Regions from separate parts of the Clostridium lapidicellarium genome, predicted to be linked through region 3. Evidence: riboswitches for the same ligand, from Rfam matches in the RefSeq annotation. Region 3 holds a riboswitch; each other region holds the start of a gene.
What was found. A riboswitch is a leader RNA that binds a small molecule or an ion and turns the genes downstream of it on or off. The one in region 3 is predicted to bind S-adenosylmethionine.

Region 1 (8,375 bases), on a different contig from region 3:
AGCTGGAAAAAATACAATTATAGATTATAATTAAAGATATAATTAGGAGAAAATAAATGGAAGAGGATTATAAGGATATCAAGGTTGCCGAAAAAAGAACTAAAGTGAATATTGCAGTATATGTATTTTTATCCCTGTTTAAACTTTTTGTAGGATATATTTTTCATTCCAGGGCTCTCTTTGCAGATGGTATCAATAATTCTACTGACATAATAGCTTCACTTGCCATTGTTATAGGGCTTAAAATATCGAGAAAACCTGCCGATGAAGATCATGCCTACGGCCATCTGAGAGCACAAACCGTATCTACATTGGTTGCCTCTCTGATAATGATAGCTGTTGGAGTCGAGGTCTTTTACAATTCCGTATATTCGGCTGTATTTTTCAAGACCAAGGCCCCGGATATGATTTCTGCAGTGGTTTCCATTTTATGTACCATATTGGTATATGCAGTATACAGGTATAATAAAAAGGAGGCAGTTAGAATTAAGAGTCTTGCTCTGATGGCTGCGGCAAAGGACAATCTTTCGGATGCGTGGGTCAGCTTGGGTGCTGCCTGTGGAATTATAGCCTCGCAGTTTGGATTGACATGGATAGATCCGCTGGCGGCAGTAATAGTGGGCATATTGATAATAAAGACGGGCGTAGGAATTTTTAAGGAATCCGCCAGCAGCCTGACAGATGGTTTCGACAGCAAACAGCTGGACAGCATAATTGCAAGTATAAATCAGATTGAAGGTGTAAAAAGTGTTGAGGATATAAAAGCCAGAGTGCATGGAAATAATATTTTACTTGACATTGTAATAGACGTCAGCGCTGGACTTACTGTACTTGAAAGTCACAGAATAACCGAAAAGATAGAGAGTATGTTGAAGGCGAAATTTGAAATAAAATATGCAATTATACATGTGGAGCCGTATTTGAAATAGAAGATATGTAAATATTGAAGTTTGAGATTAAAATATGAAATGTGGTAAATTTTTGTTATAATGAGAGTAGTTGAAGGGGCGTGATATTGTGAAAGATAAGGGATTTTTTAAGAAGTTTGGAGAATATGCTCTTTACATTATTTTGGCTATTGGACTGGCATTTGTATGCAAAAGTTATGTCTTTGCTCGGGCTGATGTAATAGGACCTTCCATGCAGCCGACTTTTAACGATAAGGATATTATATTTATGGAAAAGATAAGTACTGAAACTGGACATATAAATAGAGGCGAAGTGGTTGTTTTCAACTCTCATGATGAAAATGGAGACAACTATATAAAAAGAGTTATAGGAATAGCCGGAGATAGAATTGGGATAAAGTCCGGAAAGGTTTATTTAAATGGAAAAGTTCTCACTGAAAATTATCTTCCGGAAGAAGTTGTAACTGAAGGCAATTCAGCTGCCGCGGAGTATATTGTGCCCAAAGGTTATGTTTTTGTGCTTGGAGATAATAGGGAAAATAGTACTGACAGCAGAATAATAGGGCCTGTAAATTTGAAGGATGTTAAGGGACATGTGATTTTAAGAGTGTATCCTTTTAAGAATATGAACTATTTTAAATAATTACAAATGGAATTTGTTAAATTGATATTTGTGTCTTGCACTTTAAATTTTATAATATATAATTAAATTCAAGGAGGCAATATTATAATGGATAAGATTTCAAGCTTTACTGTTAATCATTTAAAATTGATACCTGGTGTTTATGTTTCTAGAAAGGATAGATTTGGAGATGTGGTTTTGACTACATTTGATATAAGAATGACGAGCCCCAATGACGAACCTGTTATGAACACTGCTGAGGTTCATACTATTGAACACCTGGGGGCAACTTTCTTGAGAAACCACAGTGTTTATGGAAAGAAAACCGTATATTTCGGACCTATGGGCTGTAGAACAGGATTTTATCTGATCCTACATGGAGATTACAAGTCAAGGGATATTGTGGACCTATTGGTGGAAATGTATAAGTTTATATTAAATTTTGAAGGAGATATACCAGGTGCTGCGCCAAAAGATTGCGGGAATTATTTGGATATGAATCTTCCCATGGCTAAGTATTGGGCAAATAGATTTCTCAAGGAAGTTCTGACGAATATTTCAGATAAAAGGCTTAACTATCCAAAGTAATCGTGTAGAAAATTTATATTAAATTTTACTTGATTAATTGGAATTTATGTAGTATCATCAAAATATAAATTATATTGAATGTGATGATGGGAAGAGTAGATTACACAATGCTATTTTAGAGAGAATTTCCATGTGGTGTGAGGAAGTCCTAGCGGGAGGTGATTGAAGTGCATCCTGGAGCACTGAGTCGAACCTGAGTGAAGTAGATTTCAGCGGGTACATCCGTTAAAATGTTGAGGTATGATTGTACCAATAAGAGTTTTATTTTATTTATCGTATTTTTATTTTGTGTATATGCGATTTATATTATATAAACAGAGTGGAACCGCGGGAACAAGCTCCTGCCTCTGTACAGAGGCAGGAGCTCTTTATTTTTCAAAATTCCGGAACTTGAAAAATATCAAATAAAATTTCAAAGGAGATTTTTATTATGGAAGTTTTTGACGACATAAAGGAAATGATAGGTAAAACACCCATACTGAAGCTGAATAGATTTAATTTGAAGGATGGAATCAATGTATATGCTAAACTTGAAAATTTCAATCCTGGCGGCAGTGTAAAGGACAGAATTGGATATTATATGATAAGACAAGCAGAGAAGGCGGGGAAACTTAAGAAAGGTTATACTATAATTGAAGCTACAGCAGGCAATACCGGACTTGGTATTGCAATGGGAGCCTTGAATAGGGGATATAAAGTGATATTTGCGGTACCTGAAAAATTTTCTGTAGAGAAACAGGTTCTTATGAGAGCACTGGGGGCGGAAATTATCCACACTCCGGAAAAGGACGGGATGAGGGGTGCCATTGAGAAATCCCGGGAACTTTTAAAACAAATACCAAATTCCATATCTCTGGGTCAATTTGAAAACAACGATAACCCTGAGGCTCATTATCTTACTACGGGGCCTGAAATATATGAACAGCTAAAGGGAAAGATTGATTATTTTGTTGCAGGAGCGGGAAGTGGTGGAACTTTTACGGGTGTGGCAAAATATCTAAAGGAAAAGGACAGCAGTATAAAGGCCATACTGGCTGATCCGGAAGGATCTACCCTGGGCGGCGGCACTGAAGAGCATGGGTATGCCATTGAAGGTATAGGAAATGATTTTTTACCTGATACTATGGATTTGAAGCTTGTGGATAAAGTTATAAAGGTAAATGATGAAGAAGCTTTTTTGCTGGTAAAGGATTTGGCGAAAAAAGAGGGGCTCATAGTTGGTTCCTCTTCAGGAGCAGCACTTGCAGCAGTATTGAAATTGGCCGATACCATAGACAGGGGAAATATAGTTACTATATTTCCAGATAGGGGCGACAGATATTTCAGCAAAAACTTATATGAATAATAAAAAATTTCTATTGACAAAATGGATAAAGAATTGTATATTGAATATAAGTTAAATATAAATAATTTATAATATTTATAGGTTTTCTTATCAAGAGAGGCGGAGGGACTGGCCCTATGATGTCCGGCAACCGGTTGTACAAATGCAATTGTACAATTAATGGTGCCAATTCCAGCAGGTATTACCTGAAAGATGAGAGGTAGCGGAATTTATACTTCCTGTGATTTCTCACGGGAAGTTTTTTTTAGCAATCGATCAATAAATCCATATAAAATTAAATAGTGTAATTCTTATCGAGAGTGGTTTGAGGGACTGGCCCTATGACGCCCGGCAACCTGTATATATAGTTTTTGTATATCACGGTGCCAATTCCAGCAGGTATTACCTGGAAGATGAGAAGCAGTAGAAATCTATATGCCTTCTCACATATAGATTTTTTTATTATTTGGAGGTTATAAATAAAAATGGACAATTATAGAAGCAGTAGATCATTAAAAAAGGATCTGAAGAACAGACATATTCAGATGATAGCTATCGGAGGAGCCATAGGTGTAGGATTGTTTTATGGATCTGCAGATGCTATTAAAACTGGTGGACCTGCCATAGTTTTGGCGTATCTGATAGGTGGAATATTTATCTTTTTCATTATGAGAGCTTTGGGGGAGCTGGCTGTTGACGAACCGAATTCAGGATCTTTCAGCGCCTATGCTACGCGTTACCTGGGAAATTTTGCAGGATTTTTTTCGGGCTGGACATATTGGTTTCAGGCTACTGCTACTGTCATGGCAGAGCTCACTGCCATGGGAGTGTACGTCCAGTTTTGGATCCCTCAATTTCCCAAATGGATCACCGCACTCATATTTTTATTGATACTTGTTGCAGTTAATTTGATTGGTGTTAAAATGTACGGAGAGTTTGAATTCTGGTTTGCACTTGTAAAAGTTGTTACAATAATATGCATGATTATTTTTGGAATGCTCATCATATTATTTGGGTTTAATAACGGTGGACAATCTGTTGGATTTTCTAATTTACAGAAAAATGGAGGATTCTTTGCCACCGGATTTAAGGGATTTATGCTTTCGTTTGTGTTTGTGACTTTTGCATTTGGTGGAGTGGAACTTATTGGCATAACGGCAGGAGAAGCACAGAATCCGAAAAAGTCCATACCCAAGGCCATCAATGACGTATTTTGGCGAATACTTATCTTTTATGTAGGTTCTGTTTTAACAATGTTGGCACTTTATCCGTGGAATAAAATAGGATTAAACGGAAGCCCTTTTGTACTGGTATTCTCTAAAGTTGGTATCCCTGCAGCTGCTTCATTTATAAATTTTGTAATTCTGACAGCTGCTCTTTCCGGAATGAACAGTGCCTTGTATATAAACGGGAGAATGCTTTACAGCTTGGCATTGAACAACAATGCTCCCAAAATATTTGGAAAACTGAATGAATCCGGGGTACCTTATGTAGGTACACTCTTTAGTATAATTGTGGCACTGATTGCGGTAATTTTAAATTATTTTATGCCAGAAAAATTTTTTACATATATTTCCTCGGCAACGACCATAGCTATTTTAACTGCATGGGGTACCATACTTGTAACCCAGTTGAAATTTCGCAGGGAAAAATCCAGAAAAGATGCTGAGATTGAATTCAAAATGCCTTTTTACCCTGTTTCTTCATATATTACCATAGCTTATCTTTTAGCTATTGTTGTCACGATGGGATTTCTGCCTGCTACTCGGGTTGTACTTTACATTGCACCTGTATGGGTGGTGTTGATGGTGGGAATATATAAATTACTTCACGGCAAAAAATCAAAATTATCATATGCAAATGAAAATATTAAATAAAAAATAAATTGGAGGAATTAAAATGAGTAGATTATTTACATCAGAATCAGTTACAGAAGGACATCCTGATAAAATCTGTGATCAGATATCAGACGCAGTACTAGATGCAGTTCTTGAGCAGGATAAGTATGGCAGAGTAGCTTGTGAAACAGTCGTAAATACTGGACTTGTGCTACTGGTTGGGGAGATATCTACCAAAGCTTATGTGGATATACCAAAGATAGTTAGAAAAACCATTGCAGAAATAGGATATACAGGTTCGAAATTTGGGTTCGATGCCAGTACCTGCGCTGTCATAACATCCATAGATGAACAGTCTTCAGATATTGCACAGGGGGTGAATAGATCCCTGGAGGCAAAACGAGGAGAAGAAGATGATATAGAGGCTATAGGTGCAGGAGATCAGGGAATGGTATTTGGGTTTGCCACAAATGAAACTCCGGAATATATGCCGCTTCCAATATCACTGGCCCATAAACTTTCAAGAAGATTGGCTTATGTCAGAAAGAAGGGCATTATTCCCTATCTGGGACCGGATGGCAAAACCCTTGTCACGGTAAAGTATGAAGGCGAAAAACCTGTCAGTGTGGATACAGTTTTAGTATCTTCACAGCATGAGGAAAATATAGGACACGACCAGATTGAAAAAGATATAATAGATAAGGTCATAAAGGAAGTACTACCTAAAAAGTTTATAGATAATAATACAAAATATCTGGTAAACCCTACAGGCAGGTTTGTAAAGGGGGGACCTGAAGCTGATTCGGGGCTTACGGGAAGAAAGATAATAGTAGATACCTACGGCGGATTTGGAAAACACGGCGGCGGAGCTTTTTCAGGCAAAGATCCTACAAAAGTTGATAGATCCGGAGCTTATGCAGCAAGGTGGATAGCTAAGAACCTGGTAGCAGCAGGCACGGCAGATAAGATAGAAGTTGAAATTGCCTATGCAATAGGTGTGGCGAGACCTGTATCCGTAAGTGTGGATACTTTTGGGACAGGGAAAGTGTCTGATGAGAAAATAGTCAATATAGTAAATAAAATATTTGATTTAAGGCCTGCTGCTATCATAAGGGATTTGGATCTCAGAAGGCCAATATATAGGAAAACAGCTGCCTATGGACACTTTGGAAGAACTGATGTGGAATTTCCTTGGGAGAAGCTCGATAAAGTGAGTGAAATAAAAGAGGAATTGAATAAAGTTTTTGTGTACTCTTAAATACTGTGAATTTTTTCGTGAAAGGTTGACCAGAAATACTGGAGGCCAGACAAGCTAAATTTTTTAGCTTGTCTGGCCTTTTTATATTTTAATTGTTTAAAAAAAGGAGATAATAGAATATGTCTATAAATTTTGCAAGAAGTATTGAGGAAAAGACATTTGAGCATCCTTGTTATAACTGTATTGCCCATAAATATGCCAGAATGCACATACCTGTGGCTCCAAAATGCAATGTGAGCTGTAATTTTTGTAATAGAAAATATGATTGTATAAATGAATCCAGGCCCGGCGTTACAAGTGAAATTTTATCTCCGAAGGATGCGAGGGATAAATTTAAAATAGTAAAAAACAGTGTAAAAAACCTAACTGTGGTAGGCATAGCAGGACCGGGAGATCCTCTTGCAAATTTTGAAGAAACCAGGGAATCCATAAAACTTATAAAAAAAGAGTGCCCGGATATTACATTTTGCCTTTCTACAAATGGGTTAATGCTGCCGGCTTATGCCGGCGAACTGGTAAAATTGGGAGTCACTCATGTCACTATAACTATAAATGCCGTGGATCCCCAAATAGATGCACAGATTTATAAATATGTGAATTACAGGGGAAATACTTTTGTGGGGGTGGAAGCAGGCAAGATCTTACTTCACAACCAGCTGTCGGGGCTTAGATATCTTGCAGGGGAAGGTATTGTGTGCAAGATAAATATTGTAATGATAAAGGGAATCAATGATGCCCATATTCCTGAAATAGTGAAAAAAGTCAAAGAATGTGGTGCATATATGACCAATATAATGCCGCTTATACCTGTAAAGGGAAGCGTATTTGGGAACAGGGACACTGTAGATGAATACGAATTGGCAGATATGAGGAAAAAATGTGGCAAGTATCTAAAGCAGATGTATCACTGCAGACAGTGCAGGGCAGATGCCATAGGAAGCCTTGACAGGGATGTATCAGCCCAGTTTAGAAATTACAATAAGAATATAACTACTATTGACAAACCTGAGGAAATCCATAAAAATGATAGTGGGCACAGAAGTTACAGATTTGCAGTTGCCAGCAGTTCCGGAGATTATGTAGATGAACATTTTGGACATGTATCTGAGTTTTATGTATATGATGTGTCGGACGATGACATTAAATTCCGTGAGAAAAGAAATGTGGAGATGTACTGCAGAGGTCCTCAGGAATGCAGCGGACATGATGATAGAATATCCGGTGTTATGAAGTGCATAGAAGATTGTAATGGGGTACTTGTACTGCGTATCGGCTTTGAACCTGTAATTAAACTTCATGAGAGGGGGATAAGAGTATTTCAAATGTACAGTACTATAGAAGAAGGTATAAAAAGAGCAGTAAAATTAATGGGTAAATGTTTTTGAAGATTGGAGGCTGAAATTTTGGTGAAGGGAAAAATTTTAGTAAGTGGCTGTCTATGCGGTAAAAAAGTTCGTTATGACGGCAAGGATGCTGCTTGTTTAGATCCAAGATTTGTGAGATGGATGCGGGAAGGCAGACTTGTAGGAATTTGTCCCGAGGTGGCAGGTGGGTTTTCTGTTCCAAGAGAACCCTGTGAAAAAGCGGGAGATACTGTAGTGGACAAATTTGGACATGATTTCACTGCCAAATACAAGGCAGGGGCTGATAAGGCACTTGCATTGGCCAGGAAATATGGAGCAGCTGTAGCCATTTTGAAACAAAATAGCCCCTCCTGCGGAAGCCTGTATATATATGATGGTACGTTTAGCGGCATAAAAAAGAGAGGAGAGGGTGTAACTGCTGAATTGTTGAGGAAAAATGGCATCAAAGTATTTGGAGAGGATCAACTGCAGGA
Region 2 (8,375 bases), on a different contig from region 3:
CGCGGAGGAAAGAAGAAAGCAAATAGGGAAAACTGCTTTTATGCCGAAGATATACAAAAATATGGATGGAGGAACTGTTTACATCGCCACTGCAGATGGTGAGGGAAATATGGTTTCTTATATACAGAGCAATTACATGGGTTTCGGTTCCGGATTGGTTGTACCTGGGACAGGCATTGCCCTGCACAATAGAGGAAATAGTTTTTCGCTTGATCACAATCATATAAATTCTCTTGAACCTGGGAAGAAACCATACCATACCATAATTCCAGGATTTTTGATGAAGGATAATAAACCGGTAGGGCCTTTTGGGGTTATGGGGGCATTTATGCAGCCTCAGGGACATATCCAGGTTCTGATGGATATTATTGATTTTGGATTGAATCTTCAAGCTGCATTAGACTCTCCAAGGTGGTTCTGGACTTCGGGGAAAAATGTAAAACTTGAGAAGCAGTTTCAACCATATCTGGCAGAAAGTTTATATGAAAAAGGTCATTATGTAAATTATGAAATTAATACCGATGTATTTGGGAGAGGACAGATAATATTCAGAAATGAAGCTGGAGTTCTATTCGGAGGCACAGATTGGAGAGGCGACGGCGTTATATACTCCTGGTAAACAATTTGATGCCAAAATAAATTGTGGAGACAGATTTGTTTTTGTACAGATCTATCTCCGAAGTGTAAAAGTTGTAAATATTTTTAAGAATGCTGCCTGTTAAATTCATCTTTTATTTCATTCAACCTGCCTTTATCTGTAAGAAGAGTGAGACCTGTTAATGCCAATGCCTTGGCTCCAATTATAAGAGCTTCGTCTCCCTGTTTTGATATGGCAGCTTCCCTGAATTGAGGAGTGTGAGCCGCTAATTTGCTGCTGCCTATTTTTATATGTGGATGAATAGTGGGAACTACATGGCTTACATTGCCTGCATCTGTCGAGGCAAGCCCTTCGGGAATTTCGTCTATAAAGTTTTCCCCGATCAGGTTTAAATTTTCTTCAAATATTTTATCAAACGTATTATTGACTAGAAAATTGTCTATTTTATTTTGAAAAAAGCTTATGTTGACTTTAGCGCCTGTGATAAGAGCTGCTCCTCTGGCGACATTTTTAATTCTTTCTGTTACTTGATTGCAGCTACTCCGTTTGGAGGCACGTATGAAAAACTTAGCTTTAGCATAGTCTGGGACAATGTTTGGTGCAGATCCGCCGTCGGTTATAATGCCGTGTATTCTCACGTCGCTTGTAACGTGCTGTCTTAAAGCATTTATTCCATTAAACAACTGGATTACCCCGTCTAAGGCATTTATCCCTTTTTCAGGACAAGCTGCTGCATGTGCGGCTTTTCCTTTAAATTCAAACTGAATTGGATCATTTGCCAGGGATTTAACTGTTCCATAATTGTTATTGGAAGGATGAATCATCATGCATGCATCTACGCCTTCAAATAGATTATGCTTTACAAAGCTTGCCTTTGCACTGCCGTTTTCACCGCCTTCTTCGGCAGGAGTGCCAAATACCACAATTTCTCCACCAATTTTATCTATAAGTTTCGACAGCGATATAGCTGCAGCTGTACTTGCTGAAGCTATGATATTATGACCGCAAGCATGTCCTAAGTTGGGAAGCGCGTCATATTCTGCTAGAAGTCCAATAACCGTACCAGGACCTTTACGAGATTTTTTTCTCGCTATGAAAGAAGTTGGATGTCCGGCTAAAGCTTTTTTTACAAAAAAGCCCTCTTTTTCCAAAGTATCTACAAGTAATCCGGAAGAAAAGATTTCCTGATTTCCTATTTCAGGATGGTCGTGTATTTGATGGCTCATATCTATATAGACATCCCTCTTGTTTTCAATTTCATTTATTATATCCTTTTGGTAATCCTTGATATATCCTGTTTTCATGAATAATCCTCCTCTTTTTTGAACATAAAAAAATCTTCTTTGAGATAAAGAAGAGATGGATGATTCCCTTCTCATCTTTCAAGTTTGTAAAAACAAACCTGCTGGAATTGGCACAGTATCTTTTTAAAACAAAGTCTGTTGCCGAGGTTTCAATGGGCCTGTCCCTCCACCTCTCTGGATAAGAATTTTTTATTAAATTTATCAATAATCATAATAGAGCTTTAAATGAATTTTGTCAACAAAAAAATTTATTTTGAATTAGATATTGACATAATGAAAATAAGTTGTATAATCTAGCATATAAGGTAAGTCACAAAAATTTAACATATCCTTATCGAGAGAAACTGAGGGACTGGCCCGTTGAAGTTTCAGCAACCACATATGTCTGTTATGTGATGGTGCTAAATCCAGCAGAACGTTGTTCTGAAAGATGAGGAAAGGTATAAAAACCCTTCCGAGGGTTTTTTTATTCCATATATCCCCTTCTTTTGGAAGGGGATATATTATTTTATTCAAAAGCTATTATTTTAAAAATATTGGTAATATTCATTCGGTAATACAAATGCATCTTGATATATGAAATTACTGTTTCTAAAGGAGTGAAAAGAATGATATGGCTAAAGAATATCAACAAAGTTTATAAGAATAAAACCGGTAAGGTTCAGGCTTTAAAAAATATCAACCTGCATGTTAAGGCGGGTGAGATCTTTGGAATTATAGGATATAGTGGGGCAGGAAAGAGTACCTTGATTCGCTGTATAAATCTGTTGGAAAAACCAACTTCCGGAGAGGTGATTGTAAATGGGAAAAATCTCACTCATTTATCCTCCAGGGATCTGAGAAAGAGTAGAGAAAAAATAGGAATGATATTTCAAAATTTCAATTTGATGAAAAATAGAACTGTATTTGAAAATGTAGCCTATCCGCTGAAGGGAAAGGGATTTAGCAAAAAAGACATACAAAAAAAGGTAAATAACCTTTTGAAATTGGTTGAATTAAGTGACAAGATAAAGATGTATCCATCACAGTTAAGCGGTGGACAAAAGCAGAGAGTCGGGGTTGCAAGGTCCCTGGCCAATGATCCAGAAGTGCTTTTATGTGATGAGGCCACATCGGCTCTGGATCCGCAGACAACTCAATCGATTTTAAAGCTTTTAAAAAGTATCAATGATAGATTGAAATTGACCATAGTAGTTATAACTCACCAGATGGAGGTAGTAAAAGAAATATGCCAGAGAGTGGCTGTTATAGACTCTGGTGAAATAGTGGAACAGGGAAATATAATAGATGTGTTTACGAACCCCAAAGCTCCTATAACTAAAAAATTTATATCTTCTCTGTTCCATTATGACAAAATATATGATTTTCTCAGGAAAGAAAATTCTTTGGGAAAATTAAAACAGATAACCGAGGGGGAAAGCATAGTTAAAATATCTTTTACAGGCCAGAGAACTGCCCAAGCCTTTATTTCAAAAGTTTCCCGAAAGTTTAAGGTAGACGCCAGTATACTATTTGGAAATATAGAGATTATCCAAAATGTTCCCATAGGAAATCTGGTTGTGGAATTAAACGGCACAACTGAGGGAATAGACAGCTCGATAAGATATCTAGAAGAAAATAATATAAAGGTGGAATACCTGGATGAAAAAAAGGACAATGTCAAATTGAAAGTTGGCAACAATTAATCTTTGAGGTGATAAAATGAGTGAATTTCTAGCAAAAATAGCGCCAAATCTAGTAAATCTATATCCTGAAATGATAAAAGCAATATTTGAAACATTTTACATGGTGGCCATTTCGGGAATTATATCGACAATAGTCGGGACAATAATGGGAATAACATTGGTTGTGACAAGAGAAGGGGGCATATTGGAGAATAAAGTTGTCAACAGTATACTTGGCAAGATAGTAAATATCTTCAGGTCCATACCATTTATTATCCTTCTTGCGGCCATAATTCCCCTCACAAGGCTTTTGGCAGGAACTACCATAGGCACAAAAGGTGCTTTAGTACCACTTATATTCGGGTGTACGCCTTTCATTGCCAGACAAATTGAATCGTCACTGCTTGAGGTGGATAATGGAGTAATTGAAGCAGCACAGTCAATGGGTTCAGGTCCTTTTGAAATAATATTCAGGGTAATGCTCCTCGAAGGATTACCTGGAATTATTCATTCCCTTACAATAACAGTTATAAGCCTTATCGGTCTGTCCGCTATGGCCGGTACTGTAGGAGGGGGAGGTCTTGGTGATTTTGCTATACGTTATGGATACCAGTATTTTCAAACAGATGTCATGGTAGCTACTATAATTGTGCTTTTGATTATTGTAAATGTCATTCAATTCATAGGAGATACTTTATCAAGATTGACAACACATTAAGTTTATGAACTAAGGGAGGTCTTTAACAATGAAAAAATTTTTAGGATTATTTTTAACAATTGTATTATCTTTGGGAGTTTTGGCAGGCTGCGGTTCAAGCAGCACAGGACAGGCTACTGGCAGTAATAAAAAGCAGGTGGTTAAAATAGGTATAACCGGTGATGATCATAAAATCTGGGATAAGGTCAAACAAAATCTGGCAAAGGAAAATATTGATCTGCAAATTGTAAGTTTTACAGATTATGTACGTCCTAATATGGCACTTTCCGAAGGAGAAATTGATTTGAATTCATTTCAGCACTATGCGTACCTCAATAAATTTAAATCTCAACACAATCTGAAAATCAGTTCTATAGGTGAAACTGTACTCGCACCACTCGGCGTATATTCAAAGAAAATAAAATCTCTTAAAAATATCAAGGAAGGTGCAAAAATAGCTATCCCCAACGATCCTACAAATGAAGGCAGAGGGCTGAACTTGCTTCAGAATGCAGGCTTGATAAAATTGAAATCAGGAGTTGGACTATTGCCTAAAATTCAGGATGTGGCGGAAAATCCAAAGAAAATTCAATTTGTAGAACTTGCTGCAACTCAGATTCCAAGAACGCTTCAAGATGTTGATGCAGCCATAATAAACAGCGGTGTAGCCATAGATGCCAAGCTTAATCCTGTCAAGGACTCAATTTATCTGGAGAATGTATCAAGTAAAAATGCAAAACCATATATAAATGTAATTGTAGCTAGAGACAAGGACAAAAATAATGCTACTTATAAAAAAGTAGTCAAAGCTTATCAGACTGATGAGATAAAGCAGCTTATAAAAGAAACCTACAAAGGTGCAGAAGTTCCTGTCTTTTAGAAATAACTAATATTGATCCGCCGGCATATAATCATGGCCGGCGTTTTCTTTATCCTAATATAAATCCAATAATCACTTTCGTGCGCCTATACATATCGGTGACTTATATTTTACAAATATTTTATAATTATTTATAATAATTTTAGGCGGAGGAGTATGTTCCCGCCAATATTATGACACCTTAAACTATGAAAAAAGAGGTAAACATTATGGATTTGAAAGAGTTAAACCCAGAGGACGTGGTCTTTGCACTAGATATAGGGACGAGATCTGTAATAGGCACTGCAGGTATAGTTAAAGATAAAAAATTCGTTGTAATATCCGAATACTATGTGGAACATGAAAAAAGAGCCATGATTGACGGACAGATACACGATGTAAGTCTTGTGGCTAACGCGGTAAATGCAGTGAAAAATAAAATAGAAAAGGATTTACATATAAAATTGGAAAATGTGTCAATAGCTGCTGCAGGAAGATTTTTGAGAACTGTGTCCGTAAAGGAAGAAATGAAAATTGACTATAATAAGGAAATAGACAGAAATACTATAAGAAGTCTGGAATTGACTGCAGTAAAATCTGCAGAAAAAAAGGTGAATGAAGATACGAAAGGAAGGCTGTATTGTGTTGGATACAGTGTAAAGGGGTATTATCTGAATAACTACCTCATAGGGAATCTTATGTATCAGAGAGGGGAAAAAATATCGGCGGAGATTATAGCTACATTTTTACCACGTTCCGTAATTGACAGTTTATATTCCGTCATGGAAAAAGTGGGACTTCAGGTGGTGAATTTGACTTTGGAGCCTATAGCGGCTATGGAAGCTGCCTTACCCCAAAATTTGAGACTTTTGAATCTGGCTTTGGTTGATGTTGGGGCGGGAACTTCTGATATAGCTATAAGCGACAAGAATACCGTGAGTGCATATGGCATGGTACCTCAGGCCGGCGATGAAATTACTGAAATAATATCGCAAAAATATATGGTGGATTTCAATAAAGGTGAAAAAATAAAGAAGCAATGTGGTAAAGTGAAGGATATAACTTATACAGATGTTCTAGGAATGGAAAATAGAATTGCTTCCAAAGATGTAGTGAAGCTGATAAGTCCTGCCGTAAAGAAAATAGCAGATGAAATTGGTGAAAGCATTGTGGAATTGAATGGAGGAAGGTCGACCAGTGCGGTTTTTCTGGTAGGAGGAGGAGCGCATACTCCCAAGTTGAAAGATTTTATAGCTGAAAAATTGAATCTGCCGCTTAACAGAATTGCAATAAAGGACAGACATTCGGTACAGGACTGCGTCTGCAGGGACAATTCTCTTGGAAGTGCAGGGGTGACGGTTTTGGGTATAGCTTTGGTTTCTATAAGGAGATTGGGACATGGATTTGTAGATGTTATTCTGAATGGAAATGTAGTGAGTCTGTTTAATTCCCATAACCATACTGTAATGGACGTCATGCTGCAGGCCGGTGTAGATCCCGGTAATCTTATAGGTAAAAACGGTCAAAATATAAGATTTGTACTAAACGATATTAAAAGGGTGGCTTTTGGAACCCTGGCTTCCAATGCCGAGGTAACTATAAACGGCTTGAAAAAGACCATGGATGATAAGGTTAAAGAAGGAGACAACATAGAAATAAAGTATGCAGTAAATGGTAAGAAAGCTGCACCTAAAATTACAGACTATGTACAAAAAGTTTATTCCATAAGTTTTTTTGTAAACGACATAATAGAAAATTTAGAACCCCTGGCATATATAGACGGAAATAAAGTTAAGATTGACAGTTATATAAATGAAGGGGATAATGTAAACATAGCATTTCCCAAAACCCTCGGAGATTATGAAAAATATTTTTCGGATAATGACGATGAAGATAATTTAATATATTATTTGAACGGCGAAAAATTAGACAAAAACTATATAATAAATGAAGGGGACAGGATCTACAGGGTAACTGAAAATTCTCCGTCTAAAAAGGAAGAACCGAAAACAGAAAGTGAAAACTTAAAAGCTGCTGCTAATGAGATAACTGTAGTTGCAAATGGGAAAAACGTGGTACTCACAGGAAAAAGGAAATATATATTTGTAGATATATTTAACCATATAGAATTTGATTTAACTAGAGTAAGGGGAAAGCTATTTTTGCGCCTGAATGGTGAAAATGCAGGTTATTATGACGCCCTCTCAGATGGGGACGTAATAGAAGTAGGATGGGAATAATTCCAAATTCATTGGAGGTAAATATTGATTATATGGATAAAGATTTTTTAAAAATTGCAAAATCTATGAAGGAGAAGCTTGTTGATGTCAGGAGGGATCTTCATATGTATCCCGAACTGGGGTATGAGGAAAAGAGAACTTCCCGAAAAATAAAGGAATTTTTGAAATCCTGGAATATAGAATATAGGGAGACCGCAGGTACGGGAATATGTGCCATAATAAGGGGAAATGGAAATAAAACCATAGGCATAAGGGCTGATATGGATGCCCTACCCCTGCAGGACAGGAAAAATTGCAGCTATCATTCACAGGTAAAGGGCAGGATGCATGCTTGCGGACATGATGCCCATACCACCATTTTACTTGGAGCGGCAAAAATTTTAAATGATGTAAAAGACGAACTTAAGGGAAATGTTAAATTGTTCTTTGAACCGGCCGAGGAAACTACAGGCGGTGCAAAAATAATGATAAAGGAAGGCATACTTGAAGATCCGAAAGTAGACAGGGTAATAGGCCTCCATGTGGAGGAAAATATAGAAGTTGGAGATATAGGTTTGAAATTTGGAGTGGTAAATGCAGCTTCAAATCCATTCACCATAAAGATAAAGGGTCTGGGAGCTCATGGTGCAAGACCAAATATGGGAATTGATCCTGTAGTTATAGCAAGCCACGTGGTTTTGGCCCTCCAGGAAATCGTAAGCAGAGAACTTCCCCCCGTGGATCCGGCTGTACTTACAGTAGGTTCCATTCATGGAGGAACAGCACAAAATATAATTCCCGATGAAGCCACACTTTCTGGAATCATAAGGACCATGAAGAGTGAACACAGATCTTACGTGAAAAAAAGACTTATAGAAGTTACAAAGGGGATTGTGAACTCCATGAGAGGAAACTGTGAAATAAATATAGAAGAAAGTTATCCGTGCCTTTACAACGATGACGAAGCTGCAGGTGACATACTGAAGGCAGCCAGGCAGATAGTGGGAGATGGACATGTAAAGATACTTCAAAAT
Region 3 (8,375 bases):
TTTTATTCAGCTCTTCCATCATTGTAACAGGATCCAGTTCCTGCCCGTTTAATTTTTTAGGTTCTCCCTTTTCAAAATAGAGCTCTATATAGGTATTCTCATCCTTTGCCTTTTCAGGTGGGACGGTCATAAAATACATGCTTCTCTTATGTTCATTTCGTGGATCTTCCAGGTCTCCGCCTTCATGACTTACATGCCATATATTTTTATCATTTGAATATATTTTTTCTTTTGTCGCAGTTATCTCTACTCCCCTGGCATTTGCATAATCTATGGCATCTTCCCTTGATTTTATATTCCACAGCCTCCAGGGAGCTATTATCTTTATTGCCGGATCGAAACTTGCCACTCCAACTTCAAAACGCACTTGGTCGTTTCCCTTTCCGGTACATCCATGGGATATATATTTGGCACCTTCTTTATGTGCTATCTCGACTAATTTTTTCGCCATGAGAGGCCTTGCAAGAGAAGTACCAAGCATATATGAATTCTCATACAACAAATTGGCCTTAACCGCCTTAAAAAGATAATTTTTTATAAATTCTTCCTTCATATCTTCAATATACACTTTAGAAGCACCTGTTTTGAGGGCTTTTTCCCTCACCTTATCCATGTCATCATCTTGTCCCACATCTATGCAGGCTGCAATAACCTCCAGATCATAATTCTCTTTCAACCAGGGAATGATAACCGATGTATCCAATCCTCCCGAGTACGCCAATACCACTTTGTCTTTCATAAACTCAACCTCCATTTATATATTACTTGATAACTTTATACAAAAAAGCTTTAGTCCTGTCTTCTTTGGGATGTGAAAATATCTGTTCCGGAGTTCCCTGCTCCACTATTTTACCATTATCCATAAATATGACCCTATCAGCCACTTCTTTTGCAAAACCCATCTCATGAGTCACAACTATCATGGTCATCCCGTCTTTAACTAGATCTTTCATTACATTCAAAACCTCTCCCACGAGTTCCGGATCCAGGGCAGATGTTGGTTCGTCAAAAAGCATTATATCCGGATTCATCGCAAGTGCCCTTGCAATGGCCACCCTCTGCTGCTGACCTCCTGAAAGCTTTGAAGGATAAAAATTTTCCTTGTCTTTTAAACCGACCTTATCTAAAAGTTTTCTAGCATCTTCCCTTGCTCTCGATTTTTTCTCCTTTTTAACTACCATTGGAGCTTCCATGACATTTTGAATAGCTGTCATGTGTGGAAACAGGTTAAAGCTCTGAAAAACCATTCCCATCTTCGTAGCTATCCTTCTCACCATTTTCTTATCCTTCGGGTTCAATTTTTCTCCTTCTACGACTACAGTTCCACTGTCCAAAGTTTCCAGATGGTTCAAGCATCTGAGCAGTGTACTTTTTCCTGAACCTGAAGGTCCTATCACAACTAAAACTTCACCCTTTTTAACTTTTACATTAAGATCTTTAAAAACTACCAAATCATTAAAGCTCTTGGTTAAATGAGTAGCTTCTATCATATATTTATTTTTATCTAAATCTGTACAATTATTTACAGCTGTATTTTCCATTTAGATTACACCTCCAAAATAAATTCAAATAAATCTACAGTTAACTGTAAACGGCCAATTTCCTTTCAAATATTCCAAATACGGTAGTAAATACAGTAGTCATTATAAGATACAGCACCGCTGCTGTAAGAAATACCGATATCGGATCAAAACTGCTGGCATATATCTGCTGTGCTGATCTCATGAGCTCAACCATTGCTATAGTGGACACCAGGGAAGTGTCCTTCAATATAGATATAAATTCATTCCCAACAGGTGGTATTATGAGCTTCCATGTCTGGGGAAGTATTATCTTCCTCATGGTTTCTCCATAACTGAATCCAAGTGCCTTTGCTGCCTCAAACTGTCCCTTGTTTACAGATTGAATCCCTCCTCTTATTATCTCTGCCATATAAGCTCCACAATTAAGTGAAAGTCCTAATATTGCTGCTGAAAAAGGAGTAAGTTCTATTCCAACAAAAGGCAAACCATAATAGAAGAAAAACAACTGCAATAATAGAGGTGTACCTCTGAATACCCATGTATAAAAACCTGACAGTGATTTAAGCACGATATTTTTAGACAATTTCAAAAGTGCTAAAAGTATGCCAAGAAGCGTTCCCAAAATCAAGGTGATTACTGTAAGTTCCATAGTCATTACACTGCCCTTTAGCAAAACAGGGAGTATATCTTTTATAAATTCTATATTCACTGGTTCAATCCATTTCCTTTCTTAAAATATTATTTGTATATATCTTCTCCAAACCATTTTGTAGAAATTTTGGACATAGTTCCGTCTTTTTTCAATTCATCAAATGTCTTTTGTACTTCTGCCTCTAATTTTTTATCACCTTTTTTAAACCCTATTCCCATGGGTTCCTTACTTAATTTTTCACTCAAAACATTATATTGACTTTTTTTATTTGATTTGGATATATAGTATTTTCCAACAGGTTCATCCACTACTACTGCATCCAATCTTCCTATCAAAAGATCCTGAAGTTCCTCAGTAGTTTTATCGTATTTTTTCACTTCTTTTATATTCTTAAATTTCTTAACTACCTGTTCACTGGTAGTACCAAGTCCCACTCCTACCCTTTTACCGTCCAAATCCTTTGAACTCTTAACGGAACTATTTCCAGACTTAGTAACTATAATTTGATAATTTTCCACATAGGGTTTAGAAAAATCTATCTGTTTTTTTCTGTCATCCGTTATACTCATTCCAGATATTATGGTATCAAACTTTCCAGATTTAAGCGCTAAAACTATCCCATTGAATTCAGTACTGATAAACTGAGCTTTTACTCCCATTTTTTTAGCTATTGCATTTGCCATGTCTATATCAAAACCCTGAAGTTTATTTTGACTGTCCCTAAACTCCATAGGCGGAAAAGAATCTTCCAGACCCACCTTCAGAACACCTGATTTTTTCACTTTCTCCAATGTATCCTGAGAACCTTGTCCATTTTGTGACGTATTACCGCTGCCGCCGCAGCCTGCCAACAATACTGCCGTACATATCACCGACAGTCCTATTGTTATTATCTTCTTGAATTTTTTCATTTCTATCTCCTCTTTTCAAATAATAAAAACTTTAATTCCTTAGATTAAATATATAAATAATTATACATATATTATTATAATTATGCAATACCTTTTTTGTGATTTTTTTTATTTTTTAACTTGATTGAAACAAAAAAACTGAAAATATAATATTTAATCTATATTTCCAGTCAGCTTACATTACTTATTAAATTTAAGCATTTCTATACCGCTCCATGGTTCCTTTAAAAAGTTCGGCAGTAGACGGGGGTGTGTACGAAATGGCATTTGCACCTGCCTCTATAGTTTTTCTAATGTTTTCTTCATTTTTCCCTCCTGTGGCTATTATAGGGAATTCAGGATGATTTTTTCTTATCTTTTTCACCAAATCTATACTATTTTTGCCTGCAGCTACATTTAATATTGAGGTACCCGCTTCTATTCTCTTTTCAATATCGTCTCTTTCAGAAGTTACTGTAACTATAATTGGAATGTCAATTGCATCTCTCACAGCTCTTACAATTTCATTAGGCGTAGGACTATTTACAACTACCCCCATTGCACCGTTAAATTCAGCATTAAGTGCCAGATTTATAACACGCTTTCCGGTAGTAAGTCCTCCTCCTACTCCGCAAAATATTGGCATGTCAGAAGCTGCAACGAGAGCTTCTGTTATAACAGACTGAGGTGTGAAGGGATATACCGCCAAAATTGCATCTGCGTTTATGTTCTTTATAATCGCTATGTCCGTAGTAAAAGCAAGAGATTTTATTCTTTTCCCAAAAACTTTTATTCCGCTGGATTCTCTTATGATAAGAGGGAGATTTATCATGTGATCCCTAAGTGTCCCTCTTATTTCTGGTACGTACTTTGCAATTTTTCCATTAGCTTTTTCATTCATCTTTATCTCCCCAAACCAATATATATTTTTTTTCAAATATATTTTACATTAACTACAAATAATATTCCATAAAAATTTCATGAATTTAAAATTTAATAGCCGATTTTTATTTTTATTTCAACATTTTAAACTGTGGTGGATACCGGGAAAATTTTTTGAGCTATTTTAACAGCTTCCCTGGCATCTTTTGCATAGTAGTCCGCACCTATCATATCTGCATAATTTTGGTTCAGCACTGCCCCGCCTACTACAACTTTACATTTAAGCTGATTTTCTCTCAAAGCATCTATAGTCTTTTTCATATTCGGCACAGTGGTGGTCATAAGTGCACTGAGCCCTACAAGTTTTATATCCCTATCCTTCACAGTACCAACTACCTTTTCTATATCCACATCCCTGCCCAAATCTATTACATCAAATCCGTAGTTTTCCAAAAGTACCTTTACTATATTTTTTCCAATATCATGTATGTCGCCCTTTACAGTAGCCAGTACTATACTGTCTTTTTTTATACTTTTCTTTCCATCTTTCAATATTTTTTTCTTTATTATTTCAAATGATTTTTTCACAGTCTCTGCAGACTGTATAAGCTGGGGTAAAAACACATCCTGCGACTCATACATTTTTCCAACTTCATCCAGAGCCGGTATTATATATGAATTCACTATATTTTCAGGCTTCTCAACTTTTAAAAGACTGGATGTAATCCTTGCAGCTTCTTCTCCCATACCCTCAATAATTGCATCATTCAATTTTTTATCGGTCTCACTGCATTTTACCTTTGGAGAATTAGATTTAGATCCATATTCACCTATATAATTTTCTCCCTCTTTGTCTATCCCAGTTAAGACCTGGAATCCCGCTATAATATCTTTCATTCCCTGATCCTGTGTGTTCATTATCGGAAGATCAAGACCTGCATTAAGCGCCAGAGCAAGAAAAGTCCTATTTAATACACATCTTCTCGGAAGTCCATAGGATATGTTGCTCACTCCCAGAACAGTTTTAACCCCAAATTTTTCCTTTACAAGTTTTACAGCTTTTATTGTCTCCATGACTTCCTTCTGCTGTGCCGATGCAGTAAGTGTCAGACAGTCAACTATTATATCTCTTTTACTTATACCATAGGAAGCTGCAGTTTTTATTATCTTACCTGCAATTGAAACCCTGTCCTCTGCATTATTTGGTATTCCATTTTCGTCTATAGTAAGAGCTATTACACATCCTCCATATTTTTTGACTATCGGAAATACAGTCTCCATAACTTTTTTCTTCCCGTTGACAGAATTTATTATGGGTTTTCCGTTGTATATCCTGGCTCCAGCTTCTAGGGCCCTTGGGTTGGGACTATCTATGTCAACAGGCAGCTGAACCACCTCTTGAACTGCCTTTACAGCTTTTTTCATCGTAGAAGGTTCATCTATTTCAGGCAATCCTACATTTAACCCCAATATATCAGCTCCTTGATTATCCTGGACAACAGATTGCTTTTTTATATAATTTACTTTTCCCTCTATCAGTTCTTTCTTATAATCTTCCTGTCCCGTGGGATTTATTTTCTCCCCGATAATCTTTATCCCTTTCCCTATAAAAACAGTTTTAGTAGGAGAACAGACTGCAGTATAGCCCTTTTCTCTTATATCAAGAGGTTTCATAAATTTAAGGGCATTTACAATAGATTCTATGAATTCAGGATCTGTACCGCAGCAGCCCCCAAAAATCCTGACTCCTTTCTTAGCCATGATTACTATATTATTTGAAAATTCTTCAGGGGTTATATCATAAACCGTATTTCTGCCGTCGTATCTCGGAAGTCCTGCATTTGGCTGAACTAAAACAGGGATGGATGAATACTTTAATATTTCATCCACAATTCCCTGAAGTTCAGCTGGTCCAAGAGAACAATTTACTCCGAGGACATCTACCCCCAAACCCTCAAGTGCAACTACCATGGTTTTAGGATCAGTACCCATAAGAGTTCTGCCATCCTTCTGAAAAGTCATTGTACAAAATACCGGAAGAGATGAATTTTCCTTAGCTGCAAGAACAGCTGCCTTAGCTTCATACAGATCAGACATGGTTTCTATTAGGATCAAATCCGCTCCTGTTCTTTCACCTATAACAACCTGATTTTTAAACAGTTTATACGCTGCCTTGAAGCTTAAATTTCCAGTTGGTTCCATAACCTGGCCTATTGGACCTAGATCCAATGCGACCAATTTTCCTTTTCTCCCGGCCTCTTCTTTTGCAATTTTCACCCCGGCTGTAATAATATCCTCTATAGTATAATCTGAAGAATTATATTTAAGTTCATTGGCTCCAAAAGTATTGGATATTATTATATCCGCCCCTGCATCCAGATACTTTCTATGTATCTGTTTTATAACTTCCGCATCGGTCACATTTAAGATTTCCGGAAGTTTTCCAGGTTGAAGCCCTGATTTTTGAAGCATAGTTCCCATAGCCCCATCAAATAACATGAACTTTTTGTCAAATTTACTCAGTAGATTTTTAAATTTCATTTACTCCACCCCTTTTCAAATACAATTTTGCATATAAAAAGCCGCTTTTCCCAAGACAAGGAAAGCAGCTTACAATTTCATCTATAAAAAGCAATCTTTCTTATCTTTCAGAATTAATTCTATTCTGCAGGAATTGACACCGATACGTAACTGCCGGTTGTCGGATTTCACAGGGCCTGTCCCTCAATCTCTCTTGATAAGAATATTTTAATATTAATACTTAAAACCAAAATTGTCAAATGTATAAATTTTTTATTTTTTTCATTTTTCTCTTGACAAGTTATATAATCTTCTGTTATGATTTTCTTAATCAAATACGAAACTTCTTATCCAGAGCGGCTGAGGGACTGGCCCTATGATGCCCGGCAACCTGAATGATCATTTCCATTCAACGGTGCTAATTCCAGCAGACATATGCAAAAGCATGTAGTCTGAAAGATGAGGAGCATGAAGAAAAATCTTCTTGTATCTCATCGGCAGGAAGATTTTTTATTTTGCCAATTTAAATAGAAGTTTCGTCCAAAAATGTTTGATACATCAAAATATGAGGAGGAAATAAATATGAGTGAAAAGAGAAAATTAGGTTTTGAAACTCTACAAGTACATGCAGGACAAGTGCCTGATCCAACAACAGGAGCAAGGGCGGTCCCAATCTACCAGACAACATCCTTTGTATTTAAAGACGCTGACGAGGCTGCAGATTTCTTTCAGCTGAAAAAACCCGGAAATGTATATGCAAGAATAATGAATCCAACAGAAGATGTATTTGAAAAAAGAATAGCCGCTCTTGAAGGCGGAAGTGCAGGCCTTGCTACAGCATCAGGCTTGGCGGCAATATTATATGCCATATTGAACGTGGCAAATACAGGGGACAATATAGTTTCTGCCAGCACTCTCTATGGTGGAACATACGAACTGTTCTCTGTCACTTTGAAAAAGTTGGGAATTGACGTGACATTTGTAGATCCCGACGATCCTGAAAACATAAGAAAAGCAATCAAAGATAATACAAAAGCCGTCTATGCTGAAACCATAGGAAATCCAAGAATAAATGTATTGGATATAGAAGCAGTGGCAAAAATAGCACACGAAAATAAAATACCACTTATTGTAGATAATACTTTTGGGACTCCTTATCTTGTTAAACCAATAGACTGGGGTGCAGACGTAATTGTTCATTCTGCAACCAAGTTCATAGGTGGACATGGAACTACCATAGGCGGTGTCATAGTTGATGGCGGAAAATTCGACTGGAGGGCAAGCGGAAAATTCCCTGACTTCACTACACCTGACGAAAGTTACGGAGGACTTGTATATGCAGATCAAGGTCCTACCGCATTTGCTACAAAAGCAAGAGTGCAGCTTTTGAGAAATACCGGTGCCACATTGAGCCCTCAAAGTGCATTTTATTTCCTCAACGGACTTGAATCACTTTCACTAAGAGTTGAAAGACATGTTGAAAATACAAGAAAGGTAGTTAAATTTCTAAGCAAACATCCAAAGGTTTCATGGATAAACTATCCTGAACTGGAAGGAAGTCCATATAGGGAACTGGCTAAAAAATATTTTCCAAAGGGAGCAGGTTCTATATTTACTTTCGGAATAAAAGGTGGATTTGAAGCTGGAAAGAAATTTATAAATAGTGTCAAGTTATTCTCTTTACTTGCAAATGTGGCAGATGCGAAGTCACTGGTAATTCACCCGGCAAGTACAACTCATGCAGAACTAAACGCAGAACAACAGAAAGCTGCAGGAGTAACTCCTGATCTCATAAGACTTTCGATTGGCGTAGAGAGTATAGATGACATAATATATGATTTGGACCAAGCCCTTGCAAAAGCTTAATTAGACAACTTCCTAATCTTTTTATATAATTTAATTATAAAA
Region 4 (8,375 bases), on a different contig from region 3:
ATGACCGGAAAAGGAGGTGTGGAAAAAGGTCTTCCTAAATTTATAATTAAGTCTAAAGCCGAACCTCAAAATATAAAAGTGTATATGACCAGGGAACATAAAATAGAAGAAATGACTCTGGAAAATTATGTTCTTGGAGTAGTGGCAGGAGAAATGCCGGCGGAGTTTTCCGAGGAAGCTCTTAAGGCCCAGGCCGTGGCAGCCAGAACTTTTGGTGTAGCTCACATGGAAGCATATGGAGGCAAAAAATATAAGAGCAATACAGGGGCGGATGTATGTGATACTGTTGAGTGTCAGGTATTTAAAAGCAAAGAGGAAAGAATGGATACATGGCCTAAATCAAAGGCCAATGAATATTGGCTTAAAATAAAGCAAGCCGTACAAGATACTTCGGGACAAGTGCTGTCATATAAAGGTAAATTAGTTATGGAACCTTATTATTTTGCGATAAGCGGTGGGAGGACGGAAAATGCAAAAGATGTATTTGAAGGGGGTGCAGAGTACTTGAAAAGCGTTGATAGCCCCGGGGAAGAAAATGGACATAATAAATATAAAACTTCTCTGGGAGTATCCTATAAAGATTTTGTAGATAAAATAAATTTGTATTATCCTGGTGCAAGGCTCAATGCAGGGAATTTGTCTAGTGAAGTAAGCATACAGGACAGAACAGAAGGTGGAGCTGTTAAAGAAATTAGACTTGGTTCAATTATTATATCTGGAACTAAATTCAGAGCTATTATGGGACTGAACTCCACAAATTTCAATATAAATTTTAGGGATAAAATTTATATTGATTGTCTGGGATACGGTCATAGGGTTGGAATGAGCCAATGGGGGGCAGATGCGATGGGTAAGAATGGTAAAACTTATGTACAGATTTTGAGTCATTATTATACTGGTATAAAATTGAAAGACGTGTCTTTATTTCTAAAGTAAATTTAATATTGTGAAAATGAGGTGAAGATTTCACCTCATTTTTTTATCCGGCTCCACCTGGAGCCAATAACCACTTGATGAAAAATTTAGAAAAAAATTTATAAAAAATGTATTTTTTGTTATTCTCTGGACAAACTACAAAAAGGAGGTGTTTATATGGACAAAAAATTTTCAAATAAAGCAATTAACTTTTTGAAAAAGGAGGGCTTTTACGTAATATTATTTATTTGCCTTTGTATAGTTGCAACGGTTGCACTATTAACTGCAAAGAATAATAAAGATCAGAGTGCCCAATTGCAAAAAAGTAATGCTATAGAACAAAAACAGGCAAAACAAACCGCAAAGACAGACAAAAATCCTTCTTCAACTTATGACAATGCCCTTCAAGTTAAAAAAAATAGTCGAACAAGTGCAAATGCCGAGCAGAAGACTTCAAAAGAGGTAGCTAATTCAATGAGTACCTCGTTTCAAAAACCAGTAGAGGGAATTATTGCAAGAGGATTTTCAGAAGATCCGGTGTATTGGAATTCTACTGGAACATATAGACCAAATTTAGGATATGATATACAAACGGATTTAGGAAAACCGGTGTTTGCAGCAATGGACGGGAAAGTTGAAGAAGTAAATACTGCAACGCAGGATGGAGTGGAAATCATAATAGATCATCAAAATGGCTTAAAGACAGTCTATTCTAATTTGGATCCAAATGTCAAAGTTAACAAGGGCCAAATGGTAAAAAAAGGATCAGTTATAGGAATAGTCGGCAAGAGCACATTGAGATCGGCTTATGAAAAATATGGAAATCATTTGCATTTTGCTGTTTTAAAGGGAAAAGAATTTGTTGATCCGGGAAAATATATAAAATACTAATAGTTGGCCGTTTCTCTTGAATTTTATTCAAAGTTTAAATTATGGGTGAACTCTGTCTGAACTTTAGAATTACTTTTTAGGGAGATGGCCTCCATAAGATGAATTTTGGAATATAAAAGGGCATATTTATATATGGAAAGAAAAGTTAGTGACAAAAGTTTTTGAATTAAATGAAAGAATATTCAAATAATTTTATTGATAGAAAACACTGAATATTAAAAAATGTTTATATGAAGGAGTTGATCGAATATGAAAGATTATATTGAAGAAAGAGTTCTGGAAGTTGCCAAATATATAATAGGCTCTAAAGCCACTATAAGAAAAACTGCAAAAGTTTTTGGAGTTAGCAAGAGTACTATACACAAAGATATGACGGAAAGATTACCTAAAATAAATCCCCAGGTTGCCCAGGAAGCCAAGAGTATACTTGATTATAATAAGGCGGAAAGACATATAAGGGGTGGAAAAGCTACTAAAATGAAATATAAAGCTATTGAAGGTTGAAAACATTCCTATTATAATTAAAATATGATATGATATTTAATGAATAAATATATTTGTGCTTTTTTATGAAAGGCAAGTTAGAGTAGGAGTGAAAAATAGGATGTTTTTTAATATAGGAACTGATATGGGGATAGATTTAGGTACGGCTACAGTACTTGTGTATGTGAAAGGCAAAGGGGTGATTTTGAAGGAACCCTCAGTTGTTGCCATAGATAAAAACAGAAGTAAAGTACTGGCTGTAGGAGAAGAAGCATGGCAGATGATAGGCAGGACACCAGGTAATATTGTTGCTATTCGTCCATTAAAGGATGGAGTTATATCTGATTATGATGTAACAGAAAAGATGCTGAGATATTTTATAGGAAAAGCCTGTGGGAAAAAGAGAATGTCTGCGCCTAGAATAGTTGTGTGTATTCCCTGTGAGGCTACTGAGGTCGAAAAAAGAGCTGTAATTGATGCGGCTAAAAATGCAGGGGCAAAAAAGGTATTTTTGATTGAAGAACCTCTTGCTGCAGCTATAGGTGCTGGAATTGATATAACCAAGGCAAGCGGAAGTATGGTGATTGATATAGGAGGAGGAACTACCGACGTAGCTATAATTTCACTGGGAGGAATAGTGGTAAGGGCCTCAATTAAGGTTGCAGGAGACAAGTTTGATGAAGCCATAATGAAATATATTAGGAAAAAACACAAATTGATGATTGGAGAAAGGACTTCAGAGGATTTAAAGATAAAAGTAGGTTCTGCATTTCATAAAGATGAGGAAAATAGTATGGAAATAAGGGGAAGAGATTTAATTACCGGACTTCCAAAGAATATAGAGGTGTCTTCTAAAGAAATGAGGATAGCCTTAAAAGAAACTGTAAATGCCATAGCAGACACAGCCAAGGCAGTATTGGAAAAAACTCCTCCAGAGCTGTCTGCAGATATAGCTGAAAAGGGAATTGTCATGACTGGAGGAGGGGCTTTGCTAAATGGTTTGAGCGATTTAGTACAGGAAGTAACCTGTGTCCCCGTGTATGTAGCTGAAGATCCAGTATCCTGTGTGGCTTTGGGTACGGGAAAGGTTCTCGGATATTTGGATAAGATGGAAGTCGTTTTTACAGGTGATGACATAACCTTGATAGATTAAATATGTCATAGCTACATTTTGTGATTATAGAGATAATATGAATGAATTAGTGAATGAAGTATTACTTCAGCCATATTTAGGATTAGATTTAGACGTATATTACTGCTGCTGCTGAATATACCTTCACTATTGTTTGAATCAACTATCCCTATTATTGATGAATCTCCTACGTTTGGGAGAGATTTTCCCACCCCTTTACCAGGGTGTACGGGAAAATCTCTTGCTTGTATTTCACCAATGGATTCAATCTCGCCCAGACAGGCATCAATTCCTATGATACTGTTGTGGGGATGAAGTGATTTTATGCTGTTTAATTTATTTTCAATATTTAAAGCATGTATTGGTTCTGAGATTGTGCCATAGACGGGAAGTGGGAAATTTTTACGATTTAACAGGGTACCTACTAGGGGGCCGAGGCAGTCTCCTATGTATCTGTCTGTGCCGATGCACACTATAATGTTATCTTTATTTATATGATCTTTCAAGAAATAAGCTAAGTCGTAGTATGCCAGCGGGTTTTTATAATTTGATTTTATTTTACTCAATACATTCACCTTCTTTTATGCATGCAGTGCTTATGATAATATTTATGGGGTACACTATATATAATCTATATGATTGACTCATGTAAAATATTAGATCTAAATTATATGTATATGATTTTAAAAGAGATGTTGAGTTATAAAGAGAAATAAGCAGTTAATATTGAATTTCAATGGAATATGAAATTTGAAAATAACCTTATAAAAATGTATACTAAACTACGTTAAACGTTAAACATCGTTGTATTTATTACAATGTGCTGGCATAGCTCAGCTGGTAGAGCAACTGACTTGTAATCAGTAGGTCGTGGGTTCGAAGCCTACTGCCAGCACCAATGTGGAGGAATTCCCGAGCGGCCAAAGGGGGCAGACTGTAAATCTGTTGTCAGTGACTTCGATGGTTCGAATCCATCTTCCTCCACCAATAATGATGTTAAGATTACGGGCGCATAGCTCAGCTGGGAGAGCATCTGCCTTACAAGCAGGGGGTCACAGGTTCGAGCCCTGTTGTGCCCACCATTTTTATAATGAATTCTATATCAGTACAATATGTGGAGGAATTCCCGAGCGGCCAAAGGGGGCAGACTGTAAATCTGTTGTCAGTGACTTCGATGGTTCGAATCCATCTTCCTCCACCACAAGAGCACTGAAAAGTGTTTTTTATTTTGTGAATATTGTAAGCTTACCGTAAAAAACTCTTATCCAGAGAGGTGGAGGGAAAAAGGCCCAATGAAACCCGGCAACCAGGGAAAATTTTTAAATTTACCAAGGTGCCAATTCCTGCAACGTGATTTGCAAGATAAGAGAGCTGTTAATTATTTAACCTCTTCTTATTGGAAGAGGCTTTTATTTTTACATGATGTGGAGGTATTGAAAGTGAGAAAGTTATTTACATCTGAATCAGTTACAGAAGGACATCCGGATAAAATGTGTGATCAGATTTCAGACGCTATTCTAGATGCCATATTGGAGAAGGATCCTTATGGCAGGGTAGCATGTGAAACTGCCACTACTACAGGAATGATATTAGTTATAGGAGAAATATCAACTAATTGTTATGTTGATATTCCTAAAATAGTAAGGAAGACCGTAAAGGAAATAGGATATACCAGAGCTAAATATGGATTTGATTGTGATACCTGTTCTGTAATGACTTCTATAGATGAGCAGTCATCAGATATAGCTTTGGGAGTTGACAAATCCCTGGAGGCTAAAAGTGGACAGATGGAGGAAATAGATGACATAGGAGCGGGAGATCAGGGTATGATGTTTGGATTTGCAACTAATGAAACTCCTGAATACATGCCTATGCCCATATGTTTGGCCCACAAATTGGCAAAGAGGCTGGCACAGGTTAGAAAGGACGGTACATTGAAATATTTGAGACCGGACGGCAAGACCCAAGTAACCATAGAATATGAAGATGATAAACCGATTAGGGTTGACAATATAGTGGTATCTGCCCAGCATGATGAACGGGAAGCTAAAGAGCAGATTGAAAAAGATATAATTGAAAATGTCATAAGACCAGTTGTACCATCCAAATTTTTGGATAAAGATACTAAATATCTTATAAATCCTACAGGAAGGTTTGTGGTTGGAGGCCCCCAGGGAGATTCGGGACTCACAGGGAGAAAGATAATAGTGGATACATATGGCGGATATGGAAGACACGGCGGCGGTGCATTTTCAGGAAAAGATCCGACTAAAGTAGATAGATCCGCTGCTTATGCTGCAAGATGGGTGGCAAAGAATTTGGTAGCTGCAGGCGTGGCGGATAAATTAGAAATACAACTTGCCTATGCTATAGGGGTGGCAAAACCAGTGTCCATAAATGTGGATACCTTTGGTACAGGAAAATTGCCAGCAAAGAAAATAGTTGATATAGTGAAGAGGGTATTTGATTTGAGACCTGCTGCTATAATAAAAGATTTGAATTTAAGAAGACCCATATACAGGCAGGTTGCAGCCTATGGACATTTTGGCAGGACGGATATAGATTTGCCTTGGGAGAAATTAGATAAGGTTGACGAAATAAGAAAATATATTTAGATATAAAGGGAAGTGCCTTGAAATTATTTTTAAAAATAGTTTTACAGCACTTCTTTTTTAAAGTTAAATTGATGTGTTATAATTGTATTCAGAGATATAGAATTTGATAGTTATTTAATTGGGAGAGATTCTATGCAGGATTTACAGGGAATTATAGAGGATATAATATTTCAAAATAAGGATAATGGATATGTAGTTGCTAAAATGAAAGAAGAAGAAAATACGGTAACTATAGTAGGATGCATACCCTATATTGTTGAAGGACAGAATCTGAAAGTCCTGGGAGAATGGGTACAGCATCCCCATTTTGGACGCCAGTTTAAAGTTCAGGTTTGTGAGGAAATAACACCTAACACCGTTACTGGTATAGAGAGATATCTGGCATCTGGAGTTATATCCGGCATAGGACCTGTTACTGCCAGAAAAATAGTAAAGAAATTTGGAGAGAATACTCTTCATGTACTGGATGATGACATAAATAGATTAAGGGAAATTGAGGGCATAGGAGAGAAAAAAATAGCTTTAATATCAAAATCATATTCTAAACAAAATGAAATACGAAATATAATGATTTTTTTACAAACTTATGGTGTAACTCCAAATCAATGTGTGAAAATACACAAAAAATTTGGAGGCGATTCTGTGCGTAAGGTAAAAGAAAATCCCTATATACTTACAGAAGAAATTGCCGGAATAGGCTTTAAAACAGCTGACAGAATAGCTAGCAGCCTTGGAATAGAAAAAAATTCTGATTTCAGGATACAGAGTGGAATAAGGTATGTGGTAAATAAATTTTGTAGCTTGGGAAATACCTATATGCCTATAGGCAGGCTTATGGAAAAAGGTAAAGATGTACTTGGTGTGACTGAAAAGGAACTTGAAAAGAATTTGTATGAAAATTCTATAAACGGAAAAATAAAACTGGAACAGTGCGGTGGTGAACTCTGTGTATTTCCAATGACATATTATTATTGTGAATTAAGTGTGACTAAAAAAATTTTGACTTTAGCTTTTGCAAATTATAAGGATATAAACTTTGATGTAGATAGAGAAATTGAAAAATTTGAAAAAATAAATTGCATTGAATTTGCGCCTTCTCAGAAGGAAGCCATTGAGGGAGCTGTAAAAAATGGTGTAGAGATAATAACTGGCGGACCTGGTACGGGCAAAACCACAATTATAAATTGTATAATTCAACTATTTGAAAAGGCAAATTATAAAGTCCTTATGGGAGCACCTACCGGTAGGGCGGCGAAGAGAATGTCAGAGGCCACTGGGAGGGAGGCAAAGACCATACATAGATTACTTGATATGGGAGTGGAAAGCGATGAAAAAGCTATGTTTTTCTCCAGAAGTGAAGAGTCACCTCTCCAATGTGATGTTGTGATTGTAGATGAGGCTTCCATGATAGATATAATGCTCATGAATAGCCTGTTGAAGGCCATTTCAGTTGGAACAAGGCTTATAATAGTGGGAGATGCGCAGCAGCTTCCTTCAGTGGGACCGGGAAATGTACTAAGGGATTTTATAGACAGCGGCTGCATAAAAGTAGTTAAGTTGAAAGAAATATTTAGACAATCGAAAGAAAGTATGATTATAGTAAATGCCCATAGAATAAATTCTGGGAAAATGCCAATTTTGAATAAGAAATTCAAGGATTTTTATTTTATAAAGTGCAGGGAACCTCTGGCTATAATGAATACGATAATAGACTTAATTAACAGAAGACTGCCCAATTTCAATAAAGACTGGAATAAAATGCATAATATTCAAATATTGTCTCCCATGAGAAAAGGTATTTTAGGTGTGTCAAATCTAAATGTAAAATTACAGAAGGTGCTAAACCCGGGATCTTCTGAAAAGAAGGAAAAAAGGAATGGAGCCGCTGTATTTAGAACAGGTGACAAGGTAATGCAGATAAAAAATGATTATTCTTTAAAATGGACTGGAATTTCAGAACAAAATTCAGAGGAAGGTATGGGAATTTTCAATGGCGATTTTGGATATGTTGAGGATATAGACAATGATAAAAATACATTGACTGTTATTTTTGATGAGGATAAAAAAGTCATATATGACAGCATGCATCTGGATGAATTGGAATTGTCCTATGCAATAACTATACATAAAAGTCAAGGCAGTGAATTCCCAGTAATTATTCTTCCAATGTTCATGGGTTCGCCTTTGCTTATGAACAGAAACCTCTTGTATACTGCTGTAACCAGGGCGAAGCAGATGGTTGTACTGGTAGGAGATCTGAATGCTTTAAAATTTATGATAAATAATAATAGAAGTTTTGAAAGATATTCCCTATTAAAACATCGAATAATGGATATAAT

Region 1: it holds a riboswitch for S-adenosylmethionine, as region 3 does, so the genes downstream of both, AB8S09_RS13415 (amino acid permease) here and AB8S09_RS10465 (homocysteine S-methyltransferase family protein) in region 3, are expected to answer to the same signal.
Region 2: it holds a riboswitch for S-adenosylmethionine, as region 3 does, so the genes downstream of both, AB8S09_RS04385 (M20 family metallopeptidase) here and AB8S09_RS10465 (homocysteine S-methyltransferase family protein) in region 3, are expected to answer to the same signal.
Region 4: it holds a riboswitch for S-adenosylmethionine, as region 3 does, so the genes downstream of both, metK (methionine adenosyltransferase) here and AB8S09_RS10465 (homocysteine S-methyltransferase family protein) in region 3, are expected to answer to the same signal.

Annotation. Positions count from the first base shown of each region.
Region 1 covers NZ_JBGFFE010000025.1:8,665-17,039, forward strand. The annotation lists gene AB8S09_RS13395 (cation diffusion facilitator family transporter) at 57-929, shown strand; gene lepB (signal peptidase I) at 1,018-1,551, shown strand; gene AB8S09_RS13405 (S-ribosylhomocysteine lyase) at 1,639-2,118, shown strand; gene AB8S09_RS13410 (PLP-dependent cysteine synthase family protein) at 2,549-3,463, shown strand; SAM riboswitch class I at 3,548-3,662, shown strand; SAM riboswitch class I at 3,751-3,862, shown strand; gene AB8S09_RS13415 (amino acid permease) at 3,928-5,319, shown strand; gene metK (methionine adenosyltransferase) at 5,342-6,538, shown strand; gene nifB (nitrogenase cofactor biosynthesis protein NifB) at 6,658-7,923, shown strand; gene AB8S09_RS13430 (2-thiouracil desulfurase family protein) at 7,945-8,375, shown strand, end outside.
Region 2 covers NZ_JBGFFE010000003.1:157,371-165,745, reverse strand. The annotation lists gene AB8S09_RS04390 (gamma-glutamyltransferase family protein) at 1-619, shown strand, start outside; gene AB8S09_RS04385 (M20 family metallopeptidase) at 703-1,902, opposite strand; SAM riboswitch class I at 1,971-2,087, opposite strand; SAM riboswitch class I at 2,231-2,339, shown strand; gene AB8S09_RS04380 (methionine ABC transporter ATP-binding protein) at 2,511-3,587, shown strand; gene AB8S09_RS04375 (methionine ABC transporter permease) at 3,604-4,284, shown strand; gene AB8S09_RS04370 (MetQ/NlpA family ABC transporter substrate-binding protein) at 4,313-5,143, shown strand; gene AB8S09_RS04365 (cell division protein FtsA) at 5,353-7,362, shown strand; gene AB8S09_RS04360 (M20 metallopeptidase family protein) at 7,395-8,375, shown strand, end outside.
Region 3 covers NZ_JBGFFE010000015.1:6,650-15,024, reverse strand. The annotation lists gene AB8S09_RS10490 (argininosuccinate synthase) at 1-739, opposite strand, end outside; gene AB8S09_RS10485 (amino acid ABC transporter ATP-binding protein) at 762-1,541, opposite strand; gene AB8S09_RS10480 (amino acid ABC transporter permease) at 1,582-2,232, opposite strand; gene AB8S09_RS10475 (ABC transporter substrate-binding protein) at 2,262-3,086, opposite strand; gene AB8S09_RS10470 (beta/alpha barrel domain-containing protein) at 3,280-3,966, opposite strand; gene AB8S09_RS10465 (homocysteine S-methyltransferase family protein) at 4,092-6,488, opposite strand; SAM riboswitch class I at 6,586-6,691, opposite strand; SAM riboswitch class I at 6,812-6,933, shown strand; gene AB8S09_RS10460 (O-acetylhomoserine aminocarboxypropyltransferase/cysteine synthase family protein) at 7,050-8,333, shown strand.
Region 4 covers NZ_JBGFFE010000002.1:212,590-220,964, reverse strand. The annotation lists gene spoIID (stage II sporulation protein D) at 1-936, shown strand, start outside; gene AB8S09_RS03040 (M23 family metallopeptidase) at 1,093-1,806, shown strand; gene spoIIID (sporulation transcriptional regulator SpoIIID) at 2,056-2,310, shown strand; gene AB8S09_RS03030 (rod shape-determining protein) at 2,411-3,442, shown strand; gene yyaC (spore protease YyaC) at 3,454-3,987, opposite strand; tRNA gene AB8S09_RS03020 (tRNA-Thr) at 4,244-4,319, shown strand; tRNA gene AB8S09_RS03015 (tRNA-Tyr) at 4,324-4,408, shown strand; tRNA gene AB8S09_RS03010 (tRNA-Val) at 4,428-4,503, shown strand; tRNA gene AB8S09_RS03005 (tRNA-Tyr) at 4,538-4,622, shown strand; SAM riboswitch class I at 4,680-4,790, shown strand; gene metK (methionine adenosyltransferase) at 4,861-6,036, shown strand; gene recD2 (SF1B family DNA helicase RecD2) at 6,169-8,375, shown strand, end outside.